DNA from 2 places in the Mesorhizobium sp. WSM4836 genome. Region 1 is predicted to be linked to the other one. Evidence: riboswitches for the same ligand, from Rfam matches in the RefSeq annotation. Region 1 holds a riboswitch; the other holds the start of a gene.

Evidence for each region. Region 1 has a riboswitch for S-adenosylmethionine ahead of metX (homoserine O-acetyltransferase MetX). Riboswitches for the same ligand answer to the same signal wherever they lie in the genome.
Region 2: another riboswitch for S-adenosylmethionine. It lies ahead of AC0L2P_RS03990 (O-succinylhomoserine sulfhydrylase); the one in region 1 lies ahead of metX (homoserine O-acetyltransferase MetX).

What each region holds. Positions count from the first base shown of each region.
Region 1 covers NZ_JBVVQF010000024.1:66,258-73,709, forward strand. The annotation lists gene AC0L2P_RS24995 (DUF2125 domain-containing protein) at 1-180, shown strand, start outside; gene AC0L2P_RS25000 (prephenate/arogenate dehydrogenase family protein) at 211-1,146, opposite strand; gene hisC (histidinol-phosphate transaminase) at 1,153-2,262, opposite strand; SAM riboswitch at 2,400-2,476, shown strand; gene metX (homoserine O-acetyltransferase MetX) at 2,568-3,737, shown strand; gene metW (methionine biosynthesis protein MetW) at 3,853-4,467, shown strand; gene AC0L2P_RS25020 (SDR family NAD(P)-dependent oxidoreductase) at 4,655-5,401, shown strand; gene AC0L2P_RS25025 (RNA polymerase subunit sigma-70) at 5,449-6,474, shown strand; gene AC0L2P_RS25030 (DUF1194 domain-containing protein) at 6,491-7,297, opposite strand; gene AC0L2P_RS25035 (ABC transporter ATP-binding protein/permease) at 7,374-7,452, opposite strand, start outside.
Region 2 covers NZ_JBVVQF010000002.1:372,953-380,404, reverse strand. The annotation lists gene mmsB (multiple monosaccharide ABC transporter permease) at 1-360, shown strand, start outside; gene araD1 (AraD1 family protein) at 549-1,541, shown strand; gene AC0L2P_RS03995 (2'-deoxycytidine 5'-triphosphate deaminase) at 1,748-2,842, opposite strand; SAM riboswitch at 2,977-3,054, shown strand; gene AC0L2P_RS03990 (O-succinylhomoserine sulfhydrylase) at 3,125-4,315, shown strand; gene AC0L2P_RS03985 (ceramide glucosyltransferase) at 4,351-5,505, opposite strand; gene apaG (Co2+/Mg2+ efflux protein ApaG) at 5,733-6,125, shown strand; gene AC0L2P_RS03975 (Hsp33 family molecular chaperone) at 6,132-7,142, opposite strand; gene argF (ornithine carbamoyltransferase) at 7,290-7,452, opposite strand, start outside.

The DNA.
Region 1 (7,452 bases):
GACCCAAAGGCCGTGGCGGCAATCCTCGCCACCGCCATCCCCGAGCGGAAAAAAGAGATCCAAACCGGCTTTGCCGGACTGGCGCTGCTCGGCAACCAGCCGTCGATGCCGCTGAAGATCGTCAGGGGCAAGGCCTCGCTCGGCTTCATCCCGCTCGGCAAGATCAAACCGGTCGATTAGCCGGTCCGGCCTGCGATCGGCTGCCGCCGCTTATCCCTTCGGCGGGTGTTCGACTGCCTGGCGGCCGAAATCCGGTACGTCGATATCCTGGCCGGCCTCGATGATCGAGCGGCGGACGGCGCGCGTGCGGGTGAACAGGTCGAACAGTTTTTCGCCGTCGCCCCAGCGGATCGCCCGCTGCAGCGAGGACAGATCCTCGGAAAACCGCGCCAGCATTTCGAGGATGGCGTCCTTGTTGTGCAGGCAGACGTCGCGCCACATGGTCGGGTCGGACGCCGCGAGACGGGTAAAGTCACGAAAGCCGGAAGCCGAGTATTTGATGACCTCGGACTTGGTCACCGACTCCAGATCGTCGGCAGTACCGACGATATTATAAGCGATGATGTGCGGCAGGTGCGAAACGATGGCCAGCGTCATGTCGTGATGCTGCGGGTCCATGGTGTCGATGTTGGAACCGCAGCGGCGCCAGAATTGCGAGAGCTTTTCCAGTGCGGCGGGATCGGTGGCGGGCAGCGGCGTGAAGATGCACCAGCGGTTCTCGAACAGTTCGGCAAAACCGGCATCCGGTCCCGATTTTTCGGTGCCGGCCAAAGGATGGCCGGGAATGAAGTGCACGCCATCAGGCACGTGTGGCTGCATCTGCGCGATCACCGACGCCTTGGTCGAGCCGACATCGGTGAGGATGGCGCCCTTCTTCAGCGCGGGTGCGATCTCCTGGGCGACGGTGCCTGAAGATCCTACCGGCACGGATACGACGACCAGATCGGCGTCGCGAACCGCCTTTTTCGCGTCGGTCGTGTAGATGTCGCCGAGGCCGAGTTGGCTCGCCCGTGCCAGCGTCGTGTCGCTGCGCGTCGAAACCGCGACTTGGCCGGCGAGCCCCTCGCGGCGGATGACGCGGGCCAGCGACGAGCCGATCAGGCCGATGCCGACCAGAGCGATCTTTTCGAACATCGGTGAAGTCATGGTGCTCTAGCTTTTCAGGAATGTCGCGAGTGCTGCGACAACGCCGCGATTGGCCTCTTCGGTGCCGATGCTCATGCGCAGCGCGTTGGGAAAGCCGTAGCCGGAAACGCGCCGCAATATGTAGCCGCGCGCACTGAGGTAGTCGTCGGCCTCCGCCGCCGAATGCTTTTTGTCCTCGGGAAAGTGGACGAGGATGAAATTGCCGACGCTCGGCGTCACCCGCAGCCCGAGCCCGCTTAATTGCTCGCTCAGCCAGGCCAGCCAGCTCTCGTTATGCGCGACGCTGCGTTCGATGTGGGCGCGGTCGCGGATCGCCGCGATGCCGGCCTCGATCGCCGTCGCATTGACATTGAAAGGCCCGCGCACACGGTTGATCGCGTCGATGACGTGCATTGGCGCACACATCCAGCCGATCCGCGCGCCGCCCAGGCCCAATTTGGAGAAAGTGCGGGTCATGACCACATTTTCCGCGCTGCCCACCAACTCGACGCCGGCTTCATAGTCGTTGCGCCGGACATATTCGGCGTAAGCGGCATCCAGCACCAGAAGCACGTTTCGCGGCAGGCCGGCATGCAGACGGCGCACCTCCTGGAACGGCACGTAAGTGCCGGTTGGATTGTTTGGATTGGCCAGGAAGACGATCCTGGTGCGCGGCGTCACCGCGGCGAGGATCGCATCAATGTCGGCGCGTTCATCGGTCTCCTTGACCGTTACCGGGACGGCACCGGCCGACAGTATGTAGATCTTGTAGACCATGAAGCCGTGTTCGGTGATGATGGCTTCGTCGCCGGGCGCGAGGTAGGTCTGCGCCAGCAAGCCCAGAATCTCGTCGGAGCCGTTGGAGCAGACGATGTTCGCCGGGTTGAGCCCGTGCACCTCTGCGATCGCTTCCCTCAGGCGCTTGGCGCTGCCGTCGGGATAGATCGCGAGCTTGTCGGCGACCGCGCGCGCGGCCTCTATCGCCTTTGGCGAAGGACCGAGTGGGTTCTCGTTGGCCGACAATTTATGGACCTTGACGACACCTTCAGGCGCCGCGCTCTTGCCGGGCACATAGGCTTCGATGTCCATGATGCCCGCGCGGGGCGTCGGCCGTGCCTTATCCGGTATCTGATTCATCTCACAAATCCGTCGAGAATGCTTCCGCCGGGAAGCCGCAGCGGAAATACAAGCCGTGGCCCGGAATGTCGAGGGCCGGCAATTCGGGATCAAGAACTTGCCGTTGACGAAGCCATGCGGGAGTCATAGAAGAACGGCTACAGTTCCGTGGTGATTTGCCGGTCGGCTTGCAGCCACGTTAAACAACTTGCTAAAGGGCCGTTTGCATCTTGTAACCGGCTTTGCGAAGGCATGGCCGGTTTTTTGTTGCCCTGACTGGCTGTTGCCCAGATCGTGGACAACTGAAGGCCGGGCAAGGAGATGTGATGGTCGCTTTGCGCGCTCGAAAAACCAATAACGAGGCCGACCAGCCGTCGAGCCCGGTGTTGCGTTTCGGCGCCGACAAGCCGCTCAAGCTCGACGCCGGCACGCTGCTGTCGCCGTTCCAGATCGCCTACCAGACCTACGGCACGCTCAACGACGCCCGCTCCAACGCCATCCTCGTCTGCCATGCGCTGACCGGCGACCAGCATGTCGCCAACACCAATCCGGTGACCGGCAAGCCTGGCTGGTGGGAGGTGCTGATCGGCCCCGGCAAGATCATCGACACCGACCGTTTCTTCGTCATCTCGTCGAACGTCATCGGCGGCTGTCTCGGCTCCACCGGCCCCGCCTCGACAAATCCCGCCACCGCCAAGCCCTACGGGCTCGACCTGCCGATCATCACCATCCGCGACATGGTGCGGGCGCAGCTGATGCTGGTCGAGCATTTCGGCATCGAACAGCTGTTCAGCGTGCTGGGTGGCTCGATGGGCGGCATGCAGGTGCTGCAATGGGCCTCGAGCTATCCGGAGCACGTCTTCTCGGCCCTGCCGATCGCCACCGGCGCCCGCCATTCTTCGCAGAACATCGCTTTCCACGAGGTTGGCAGGCAGGCGGTGATGGCCGACCCGGACTGGCACGGCGGCAAATATTTCGAGCATGGCAAGCGGCCGGAAAAAGGGCTGGCGGTGGCGCGCATGGCCGCCCACATCACCTATCTGTCGGAAGCAGCGCTGCACCGCAAGTTCGGCCGCAACCTGCAGGACCGCGAAGCCCTGACCTTCGGTTTCGATGCCGACTTCCAGATCGAGAGCTATCTGCGCCATCAGGGCATGACCTTCGTCGATCGCTTCGATGCCAACTCCTATCTCTACATGACCCGGGCGATGGACTATTTCGATCTCGCCGCCGACCATGGCGGCCGGCTGGCCGATGCCTTCGCCGGCACCAAGACGCGCTTCTGCCTGGTTTCGTTTACCAGCGACTGGCTGTTCCCGACCGAGGAGAGCCGCTCGGTCGTGCACGCGCTGAACGCGGCCGGCGCCTCGGTATCGTTCGTCGAAATCGAGACCGACCGCGGCCACGACGCCTTCCTGCTCGACGAGCCGGAACTGTTCGCCGCCATCAAAGGCTTCATCGCCTCGGCGGCCCGGGCCAGAGGGCTCGGCGCATGACCTCGAAAGGTTGCAGACCGTTCGGATCAGGACCATGCGCCAGGCATAAGCGCATGACCCCGAAAAGTTGCAGACTTTTCGGATCAGGATCACGCGCCAGGCAGGAGCCGAACGCATGAGCGTCAACCGCGCCCAGCGCGTCGACCTCGAAGTCGTCGCCGATCTCATCCCGCCGCAGTCGCGGGTGCTGGATGTCGGTTCGGGCGACGGCCTGCTGCTCGAATTGCTGCAGGAGACCAAGAAGGTCGATGGCCGCGGGTTGGAACTGTCGCAGCGCGGCGTCAACGAATGCGTGGCGCGCGGCCTGTCGGTCATCCAGGGCGATGCCGACAAGGATCTCCAATTCTATCCCGACAAGGGTTTCGACTTCGTCGTCCTGTCGCAGACCTTGCAGGCGACCCGCAATCCGAAATTGGTGCTCGACGAGCTGCTCAGGATCGGCAACCGCGCCATCGTCTCATTCCCCAATTTCGGCCATTGGCGGGTGCGCTTTTCGCTGCTCTTCAACGGCCGCATGCCGGTGACCAAGGACCTGCCCTATTCCTGGTACGACACCCCCAACATCCATTTCTGCACCATTCGCGACTTCGTCAATCTGTGCGACGAGCTTGGCGCAACGGTGGAAAAGGCAACCGCGCTGGACGCGAACGGCCAGCGGATCGGCTTCTCCATGCCTTGGTGGTTCTGGAACTTTTTCGGCCAGCAAGCGGTGTTCCTGCTGAAACGATAGCAGGCCGCGCGCGGCCCGATCATTCGCTGTGGCCAGCCCGGCACCTCGCCGGCGGCCGATCGGAGCCTTGAGCGAGCCCGTCACCTGAAGAATCTTTCATCCGCACCGATGATTTCGGCACGCCTGCGCTGTCCTTATCGATGAGCGCGCCTGGATGGTCCGGCGCCCGGGGACAGAGAGGTGATCCATGGGATCGTTGCAAAATCAGAATGTCGTCGTCGTCGGAGGCAGCCGTGGTGTCGGCCGCTCGATCGCGGAGGCCGCCCTCAAGGAAAGAGCGACGGTGCTGGCCGTCGCCCGCGGAAAACAGGCCCTGGCGCAATTTGCCTGGGAGGTCTCGGGCGTAAAGACACTCGCGGTCGATGCGACGGTGGACTCCGCCCCGGACAAGGTCTTCGCCGCGCTGGAGCCGGACGTGCTGGTGATCTGTGCAGGTGCGCTGGCGCCATCCGCGCCGCTGCATGAACAGAACTGGAAGGCGTTCTCCGCAAACTGGGACACGGACGTCAAGGCGTCGTTCCTGTTTTGCCGGGCCGCTCTGCGGCGTCCGCTCAAGCCGGGAACCCGGATCGTTCTGATCTCCAGTGGCGCGGCCTTGACCGGCGGGCCACCCAATACCGGCGGCTACGCCGGCTCAAAACGCATGCAGATGTTCCTGGCCGGCCATAGCCAGAAGGAGTCGGACCGGCTTGGCCTCGGCCTGCGCTTCATGGCGCTCGCGCCGATGCGCATCATGCCGGAAACCGGCGTGGGCAAGGCCGGCATCGACAGCGTCGCGGCCTATATGGGCATCCAGCCGGCGGACTTCATCGCCGCCATGACCGACATGCAAACGCCGGCCGATGTCGGACGGGCGGTGGTCGCGCTCGCCACCGGTCAGCCGCAAGGCAGTTCCTTCATGGTGAGCGGTAGCGGGCTTGCACCGGCCGCCTAAAGGCGCGCGTAATGTAAACCTGAACCCGGAAGCCGCCCGAAAGTCGCATGACAGACGCTCAGCCACCTCTGGAGCCAGCAGGCCAGCCGATCCTCGATCGGCTGGCCTTCGAGAAGGTCACGGCCGCCCATCGCCGCGAGCTCAAGCTGCATTGCTATCGCATGATGGGTTCGCTGCACGAGGCCGACGACCTCGTCCAGGACACGTTGCTTCGCGCCTGGCGCGCAAGATCGGAGTTCGACGGGCGAGGTTCGGTTCGCGGTTGGCTCTACATGATTGCCACCAACGCTTGCCTCAACGCCATCAAGGCAAGGTCGAGGGCGCGTCGCATTCTCCGGGAAACCGGACGGCCGCCCTCGCACGGAGCGGCGATAGGCGGGCCGGTAGCCGACGTCGCCTGGCTGGAGCCCTACCCCGACGCCGAGCTTCCAGACGTTGCCGGCAGCGAGCCAGGTCCGGAAGCCCGTTACGAGAGCCGCGAGGCCGTCCAGCTCGCCTTCGTCGCCGCCATCCAGGATCTGCCGCCCAGGCAGCGCGCCGCGCTGCTGCTTGCCGACGTGCTGGGATGGTCGGCTGTCGAGACGGCGCGTTTGCTGGGCGGATCGACGGCTTCGATCAACAGCGTGTTGCAGCGCGCCCGCGCAACGCTGGCGGCGCGCTATCCTCAGGGGCGGCCGGCCAGCCGATCACGGCCCAGCCCCGAAGAAGGCCTGCTGCTCGAACGCTACATGCAGGCCTGGCAGGCGGCCAATCTCGACGGTTTGATCGAGCTGCTGCGCGAGGACGCCATCTATACCATGCCGCCTTGGCGCGAATGGTACCAAGGCCGCGAAGCGATCCGCGGTTTCTTCGAGACCGTCTGGCCGAGGTTTGGCGGCTTTCGCGCGCTGGCGACCCGCGCCAATGCCCAGCCGGCGGTCGGGGTTTATTCCCGCAGGCCCGATAGCCCTGAATGGCGTGCCCATTCCCTGCATGTGTTCGACGCAGCCGAGGGCGGGATCGCTTCCTTGACGATCTTCATAGGGCCCCTCGGCCCCAGCCTGTTCTCGGCCTTCGGCCTGCCACCAGCCTAGCTTACCCCTGGCAGCCTTACCGGTCGAGTTCCGGGAAATACGGGTCGGAGAAAAACCGCCGGTCGCGCTCGCCTTCCAGGCAGTCGATTGGTGCGTCGATGCGGATCGTCCTCGGATCCTCCCTGGAATATCCGATGCCGCTGACCTCGAGGATCAGTTTGCGGCGAGTGGCGGTGGCAAATTCGGAAGCCGCGTAGATCGGCAGCACGAACGAGCCGGGCCCGCCGGTAACGCATTCGGCATAATACCGGTCGAGATGGCTGAAGGTGGGTGACGGGCTGATCAGGATCGGCAGCCCGTTGATGACGATGCCCTTCGCCAGCGCCGCATCGCGCGCCGTTGTGACCGGCAGGCCGGTGTTGTTCGGGCCGTCGCCCGAGACGTCGATGACGCGGCGTTTGCCGGCGAAGGCCGTGCCGTTGAAAAGCTCGGCGCCGAAAGCCACTGCACCGGAAATGGAGGTGCCGCGAAAGCTCCTGAACGGGCGGGCCGCGATCTTGTCGGCGAAAGCGTTGGCGCTCTCCTTGCTGTCGACGACCTGCCAGGCAATGACCGCATCGTCGCGGATGGTGCCTGCCCATTCGAAATAGGCGATGGCGATGCGGCCGGAGGTGCCGGCACGCACGGCATTGATGAAATCGGGATGGCGCAGCGCCGCGACATAGCCGGCGCGCTGCAGGGCAAACTCTCTTTCATCCATCGACTGCGAGATGTCGACAGCCAGCACCAGCTCGACGTCGACGGCAATTGCATTGGCGGGCGCGGCCGCGAGTGCTGCGGGGGCGCAGGCAAAGCAGGCGAGCAGGGCGAGAGCATCAAGCATGGCCGATCGGAACGTTTCCATCTGAAACGATCGCGACAGTTTTTCGCCGGGATCGCGGCGAAATAAAGCTTGCCTTCTATTTCTTTCGGCCGGCCGAGGCGAAAACCGGGGGCGGTTCGATGGCGCCTGCCCTGATACGGGCCTGCTTGAGCGGC
Region 2 (7,452 bases), on a different contig from region 1:
GCCAAGGCAGCCCAGCTCTCGGGCATCAAGACCGAACGGCTGACGTTGATGGTGTTCATCAATATGGGCGTGCTGTCGGCACTCGGCGGCCTGATTATCGCGGCGCGGCTGGGGCAGGCTGTGCCGGCGGCGGGCCTCGGCAGCGAGCTCGACGTCATCGCCGCGGTGTTCATCGGTGGCGCGTCGGCTATGGGCGGCGTCGGCCAGGTCATCGGCGCGGTGGTCGGCGGCTTCATCATGGGCGTCATGAACAACGGCATGTCGATCATGGGCGTCAATGTCGACTGGCAGCAGGTGGTGAAAGGCCTGGTGCTGCTCGGCGCCGTCGTCTTTGACGTCTACAACAAGAACAAGGCTTGAGAGGCAACCAGGAGGCATACGGGTCACATCGCGGCGCTGCCGGGCGGCGCAAAGAAGTCCCCGAGGGACCTGATCCGCGAGCGCAATCCGGACGAAGAGTTTCAACCGCGGCGCGGACAGAGTCCGGGCCGCGCAGGGTAGGGTTTGCCAAGAAAGGCAGGCCAGCCCGCAATTCAGAGAGGGTTACCATGCTGATCTCACAGATCCTCGACGACGCCGAGACGATCCGCGTCGTTGCCCGCAACGGCGGCAAGACCCGCGTCATTAACGGCGCCCGCAGCGTCTATTCGCTGGCGATGGAGGCCGCGCGCACCGGCAGCGGGCTTGTCGCCCTGATCGAGCGCAAAGGCTTCGGCGAAACCGTCGATCTCGACGCAGCCTACAAGAAGGGCCGGCTGCTGTCGCCGATCAACCATCCCGATCCGGCGCATCTCCATCTCACCGGCACCGGGCTGACCCATCTCGGCTCCGCCGCGACCCGCGATTCCATGCACAAGAAGCTCAGCACGGACGGCGAGGAACAACTGACCGATTCCATGAAGATGTTCCGCATGGGGCTTGAGGGCGGCAAGCCGGCGAAAGGGCAGACCGGCGTACAGCCGGAATGGTTCTACAAGGGCAACGGCACCATGGCAGTAGCACCAGGGGCGGCGCTTATGTCGCCGGCCTTCGCTCAGGACGCCGGCGAGGAGCCCGAAATCGCCGGTATCTATGTGATCGGCGACGACGGCGCCCCGTTCCGCGTCGGCTTCACGCTGTCTAACGAGTTTTCCGACCACGTCACCGAGCGCGTGAATTACCTATTCCTTGCCCATTCCAAACTGCGCAACGCTTCGTTCGGGCCGGAGATCCTGATCGGCGATCTGCCGTCCGATATCCGCGGCGCTTCACGCATCCTTCGCGACGGCAAGCTGCTTTGGGAAAAGCCTTTCCTGTCGGGCGAGGCGAACATGTCGCACACCATTGGCAATCTCGAGCATCACCACTTCAAATACTCGGCCTTCCGCCAGCCGGGCGACGTGCATGTACACATGTTCGGCACGGCGACGCTGTCCTTCGCCGACGGCATCAGAACCGAGGCCGGCGACGTGTTCGAAATCGAGGCGAAGGATTTCGGCCTGCCGCTGCGCAACCCGCTCAAAATCGAGCAGCCGGTGAAGGTCGCCGTGAAGGCACTTTGAGGTGTCGATGACAAGCGCGATCTCCCCCTCGTGGGGAAGATGGCCGGCAGGCCAGAGGGGGGCGCTGCCGCGCCAGCGTCTCAACTCATCAAAGCTCGGCCTTCGGAAGTTTTCACCTGCGTCAACACGAAGGCCGCGATCCTTCGCGCCCCCCTCTTCCCTGCCGGGCATCTCCCCCACGAGGGGGAAGATTGGCAGTTCCAGCGTCAGCGCGCGGCGCGGAAATGCTTGGACAGTTTCAGGCCCTGCGCCTGATAGTTCGAGCCTAGATCTGTGCCGTAGAGCGCCTGCGGCCGTTTCAGCATGTGCTCGTAGACCAACCGTCCGACGATCTGGCCGTGGTCGAGGATGAACGGCACTTCGTGGCTGCGTACCTCGAGCACTGCCCGGCTGCCGGTGCCGCCCGACGCCGAATGACCGAAACCCGGGTCGAAGAAACCGGCATAATGGACGCGGAACTCGCCGACCAACGGATCGAAGGGCGTCATTTCGGCGGCGTAGAGCGGCGGCACATGCACCGCCTCGCGCGACACCAGGATATAGAATTCGTCCGGATCGAGCACCAACTCGCCGGCCCCGCTCTTGTAGAGCGGCTCCCAGAAATCGACGACATCCTGCGCGGCGCGCTTGTCGACGTCGACAAGGCCGGTGTGGTGCTTGCCGCGATAGCCGACCAACCCGTCCTTGTCGCCGTCGAGGTCGATCGACAGCGCGATGCCGCCGCCTGAGATGTTGGGCGGTTCGGTGGCGACCAACATTACGGCGCGGTGCAAGTCGTGCAGCTCGCTTTCCGACAAGAGCGCATTGCCGGTGCGGAACCTGATCTGCGACAGCCGCGAGCCGGTCCGCACGACAATCGGGAAAGTGCGCGGGCTGACCTCCAGATAGAGCGGGCCTTCATAGCCGGCGGCGATCTTGTCGAACTCGTGGCCACGGTCGGTCATTACCCGAGTGAAGATATCGAGCCGTCCGGTCGAGCTTTTCGGGTTGGCCGAGGCGGAAATATGCGCGGGCAGCGCCAGGCTTTCGAGCAGCGGCACGATGTAGACGCAGCCGGTTTCCAGCACGGCACCTTCGGCGAGGTTGATCTCGTGCAGCTTCAGCCGGTCGAGCTTGTCGACAACCCTGTGGTCTGGGCCGGGCAAGAAGGAAGCTCGCACCCGCCAGGCCTTGTCGCCGAGCCTGAGGTCAAGGCTGGCCGGCTGGATCTGATCGGTATCGAGCGCGCGCGGCGATTTCAGCGCGCCCGTCTGGAACAGCGCGGAAATATGCTGATCGGGAAGAATGCCTGTCTGCCGCAAGGGTCTGGCTCCGTTCGAACGCCGGGCGAGGTCTTGTTCTGTCGCAGGTCCGACCGTGGACGCCTTTGGCACCTGCCTGGTACACCCTCTTAATCATGCCGGCAATTGACGCAAGCGTGGCGCGGGTCTAAAGCTCGTTATCCCGTGGTGATTTGGCCGGTCGGCTTGCAGCCACGTTAAACAAGTCGCTAAAGGACCGTCGGGCCGCAAGGCCATATGGACCGGTTGCGACTTTCGCGGCCGGTTTTTTGTTGTTTGGACCAATTTTGGTGTTTGGATAGAATCATGACCAAGAAGCGCGACTGGAAGCCTCAGACCGCACTCGTGCATGCCGGGACGCTGCGTTCCGGCTTCGGCGAGACCTCCGAGGCGATGTATCTCACTCAGGGCTATGTCTACGAGACGGCGCAAGCGGCGGAAGCCCGCTTCAAGGGCGAGGAGCCGGGCTTCATCTATTCGCGCTATGCCAATCCGACGGTCGACATGTTTGAAAAACGCATGTGCGCGCTGGAAGGCGCCGAGGACGCTCGCGCCACGGCATCCGGCATGGCGGCGGTGACGGCAGCACTGCTGTGCAGTGCCAAGGCGGGCGACCATATCGTGGCGGCGCGTGCACTGTTCGGCTCCTGCCGCTGGGTGGTCGAGACGCTAGCGCCGAAATACGGCATCGAGGCAACGCTGGTCGACGGCACCGACATCGCCAGTTGGGAAAAAGCGGTCAGGCCCAACACCAAACTGTTCTTCCTGGAAAGCCCTACCAATCCGACGCTGGAGGTGGTCGACATCGCCGCCGTCGCGGCACTTGCCAATTCGATCGGCGCCAGGCTGATCGTCGATAATGTGTTCGCCACGCCCTTGCAGCAGAAACCCTTGCAGCTCGGCGCCCACATCGTCGTCTATTCGGCCACGAAACATATTGACGGCCAAGGGCGCTGCCTTGGAGGCGTTATCTTGTCGGACAAAAAATGGATCGACGAGAATCTGCATGACTATTTCCGCCACACCGGCCCCAGCCTCTCGCCCTTCAATGCCTGGACCCTGCTGAAGGGCCTGGAGACGCTGCCGCTGCGCGTACGCCAGCAGACGGAAAGCGCCGGCCGCATCGCGGATTTCCTCGCCGAGCGCCCGCAAATCGCCCGCGTCATCTATCCGGGCCGCGCCGACCACCCGCAAGCGGCCGTGGTCAAGAAGCAGATGTCGGGCGGCTCGACGCTGATCTGCCTGGATGTGAAGGGCAGCAAGCAGGCGGCCTTTGCTTTCCAGAACGCACTCGACATCGTGCTGATTTCCAACAATCTCGGTGATGCCAAGAGCCTGATCACTCATCCAGCGACGACGACGCACAAGAACTTGACCGATGAAGCGCGTGCCGAGCTCGGCATCGGACCGGGAACGCTCAGGCTTTCCGTCGGCCTGGAGGATGCCGACGATCTGCTCGACGATATCGAGCAAGCGCTGAGAGCTGCCGGATAAGGGCTGGCCGAACAGAGGCGAGCGGGACGCGCCGATCAGGCGCCGGACGGGGTCTCTTCCAGCTCCGCGATGGCCTTGGTCTGGATAGTCATCACGTTGCCGCGCCAGTGGACGGCGCCACTCAGCCATCCGCGCGCCCATATCGCGGGCAGCATGCAGTCGCGAACCATCATCGCCGGGATTGTGCGCAGCGACAGGTGCCATCCCTTGGCCGAAGCCAGGGCGCATTCCGGCAGGTAAGCCGCCGCCAGCACGACGATGGCGGTTGCTGGCAGGCTGACGCCTGCGTCAGCCGCGGCGATCAGCGCAAGCACCAGTGGTGGCGCCGCGCCGATTAGAATCTCGGGGGCAAAGAACAGTGCAAAGGTGACGCGGCGCAGCCGCGCCCAGCGCGCCTGCCGCGACCAGATGTCGCCGAGCGTGCGCCGGCCGAGCGGCTGTTCGAAGGGCGAGGCGACAAGATTGACCCGCAGTCCGAGCCCGTTGACCAGCTTGGTCGCGGCGGCGTCCTCGGCGATCTCGGCAGCAAGCGCGCAGATGCCGCCATTGGCATCGAGCACCGGCTTGTTCCACAACATGCTCTTGCCTTGGGCGAAGCCGAGGCCGAGCGCCTCTCCAGCATACTGCCAGCGAGCCTGCAGCGTGTTGAGAAAGGCGCATTCGACCTCCCCCCAGAAGCCGTCCGGCCGCGAGCCGATCGGCGTCGAGCAGACGAGGCCGGTGTCGTGCCGCCACGCGGCTATCAGGTGCTGGACATAATCTCTCGGCATAAGCACGTTGGAATCGGCAAGGATGACCCAGCGATAATGCGCCGCCTCCCAACCCTTCACGCAATTGTTGAGTTTTGGATTGCCGCTGATGCGGTCGTCACCGACCAGAAGGCGGGCGCGAATAGCTGGAAAGCGCACCATTGCGGCGGTGATCGGCTTGACCACCGGGTCGTCGGCATGGGCGACGCAGAAGATGAGTTCGTAGCGCGGCCAGTCGAGTGAGAAGGCGCGCTCCAGCGTCTCTTCGGCAAACGGCTCGACGCCGCGCGCCGGAATGATGATCGATACCGGCGGCGCGTTGGCCGCGGGCGGTTCGATCCTGCCTGGTCGCTTCAGCTTCAGCGAAGCTAACAGGATGCTGGCGAGATTTGAAAGAAGGAGGGCTATGGAAAGGAGGGCGGCTGCGAATGTCGGTTCCATCGAGATCTGGTCACTCCAGAAATGCCGGCCGCATGACGGCCGTTTTCAACAATTCGACAGAACGCTGAGTCGCCCGGCACAAGCCTGCACACCATCATTGTCATGTGTCACTTAAATGACATTGTTTTTCGGCACCTGCGCTTGAATCGGGCAAGGAGATGACGCGCATCGTTGATCAAACTGCGCTGAGCGTCGAAAGTTCCATCTACATTGCTTTGGAGCAGTTTGTGTACAGCGCCGTCACCCGCAACATCGAAGTGCAGGTCAGGCCGTTCTATCTGGAGGATCACTCCGACCCGCCGCAAAACCGCTATGTCTGGGGCTACCAGGTAACCATCGATAATCAGTCGGATGAGTTCGTGCAGCTTCTGTCGCGCTACTGGCACATCACCGACGGCACCGGCAAGGTCGAGGAAGTGCGCGGCCCCGGGGTCGTCGGCGAGCAACCCGGACTCAACCCCGGTGACAGTTATCAGTATACGTCCGGATGCCCGCTCTCGACCCCGTCCGGCATCATGGTCGGGCACTACACAGTGCGCACCAAACGGGGCGAGACGTTCGACGTCGCCATCCCCGCCTTCTCGCTCGACTTGCCGGGAATGCGGCGCACCGTCAATTGACGGCCGTCATCCGGCCGCTGCAAACTCCGCCGGGTCGAAGTCATATTGCTTCGAGCAGAATTCGCAGGCGACGTGAATGCTGCCGTCCTCGGTGCTGTCCCTGATCTCCTGGGCGGAAAAGCCTTCGAGGATGCCGCGGATCTTCTCCCTCGAGCATGAGCACTGGTCGGCGACCGGCACGCCGCCGAAAACGCGGACGCCATGCTCGTGGAAAAGCCGGTAAAGCAGCCGTTCGGCGCCGATCGTCGGATCGATCAGCTCGGTCGGTTCAATGGTACCAAGCAGCGCCAGCAGCTCCTGCCAGGAATTGTCGGTCGGGTCGTGGATTTCCTCACGCGGATCGCCATCGCCACCAGGAAGGTCGGGTACGCGCATGCGCTCCGCCGACTGCGGCAGGAATTGTGCCAGCAGGCCACCGGCCCGCCATTGCTCGCGGGCACCGCCGACGCCGGGCGTCAGAAGCTTGGCAACCGAAAGCCGGAGGTCGGTCGGAATCTGCTCCGACTGGCGGAAATAGGTGCGTGCGGCATCTTCCAGCGTGACGCCGTCGAGCTGGACGATGCCCTGGTAGCGTTGCGTGTGAGCGCCCTGATCGATGGTCAGCGCCAGGACGCCGCTGCCGAGCAGCGTCTGCGGTGACGTCTCGCCTGCAGAAGTCAAAGCCTGCAGCCGGTCGGCATCGAAGCGGGCATAAGCGCGAAGCGCGTGCGGCGTGGAGAAATCGGCGACCAGCATGTCGACCGGCCCGTCGGTGCGGGTCTGCAAAATGAACTTGCCCTCGAACTTCAGCGAAGTTCCGAGCAATACCGTCAGCACACAGGCTTCGGCCAGGAGCCGGGCGACCGGCTCGGGATAGTCGTGGCGGCTGAGAATAGCGTCGAGCATCGGCCCGAGCTGGACGGTGCGGCCGCGCACGTCGAGCGGGCCGACCTCGAACGGCACGACGTGGTCGTCGCCGGCGTAGCCGAATTCGCCGAGCTTGGGTTTATGTTCAGCCAATTGATGAGTTTCCAACATGACAAAGCTCCGGGGCGCGGCGATGCCGCCCTCCGGGGCGCATGCGACGAGACGCGCTCGATTTGCGTGATGCGCCTGAGATAGGCACCACACACTTCCGGATCAAGGCGGCGCGGATCAGGCCGGCCCGGATCACCGCGGCCCGTATCAAGCGCCCAGGCACCAGGCCAAGACCGCCTTCTGGGCATGGAGCCGGTTCTCGGCCTCATCGAACACCACCGAATGCGGTCCGTCGATCACCTCGTCGGTAACCTCCTCACCGCGATGCGCCGGCAGACAGTGCATGAACAGCGCGTCCGGTTTGGCTTTC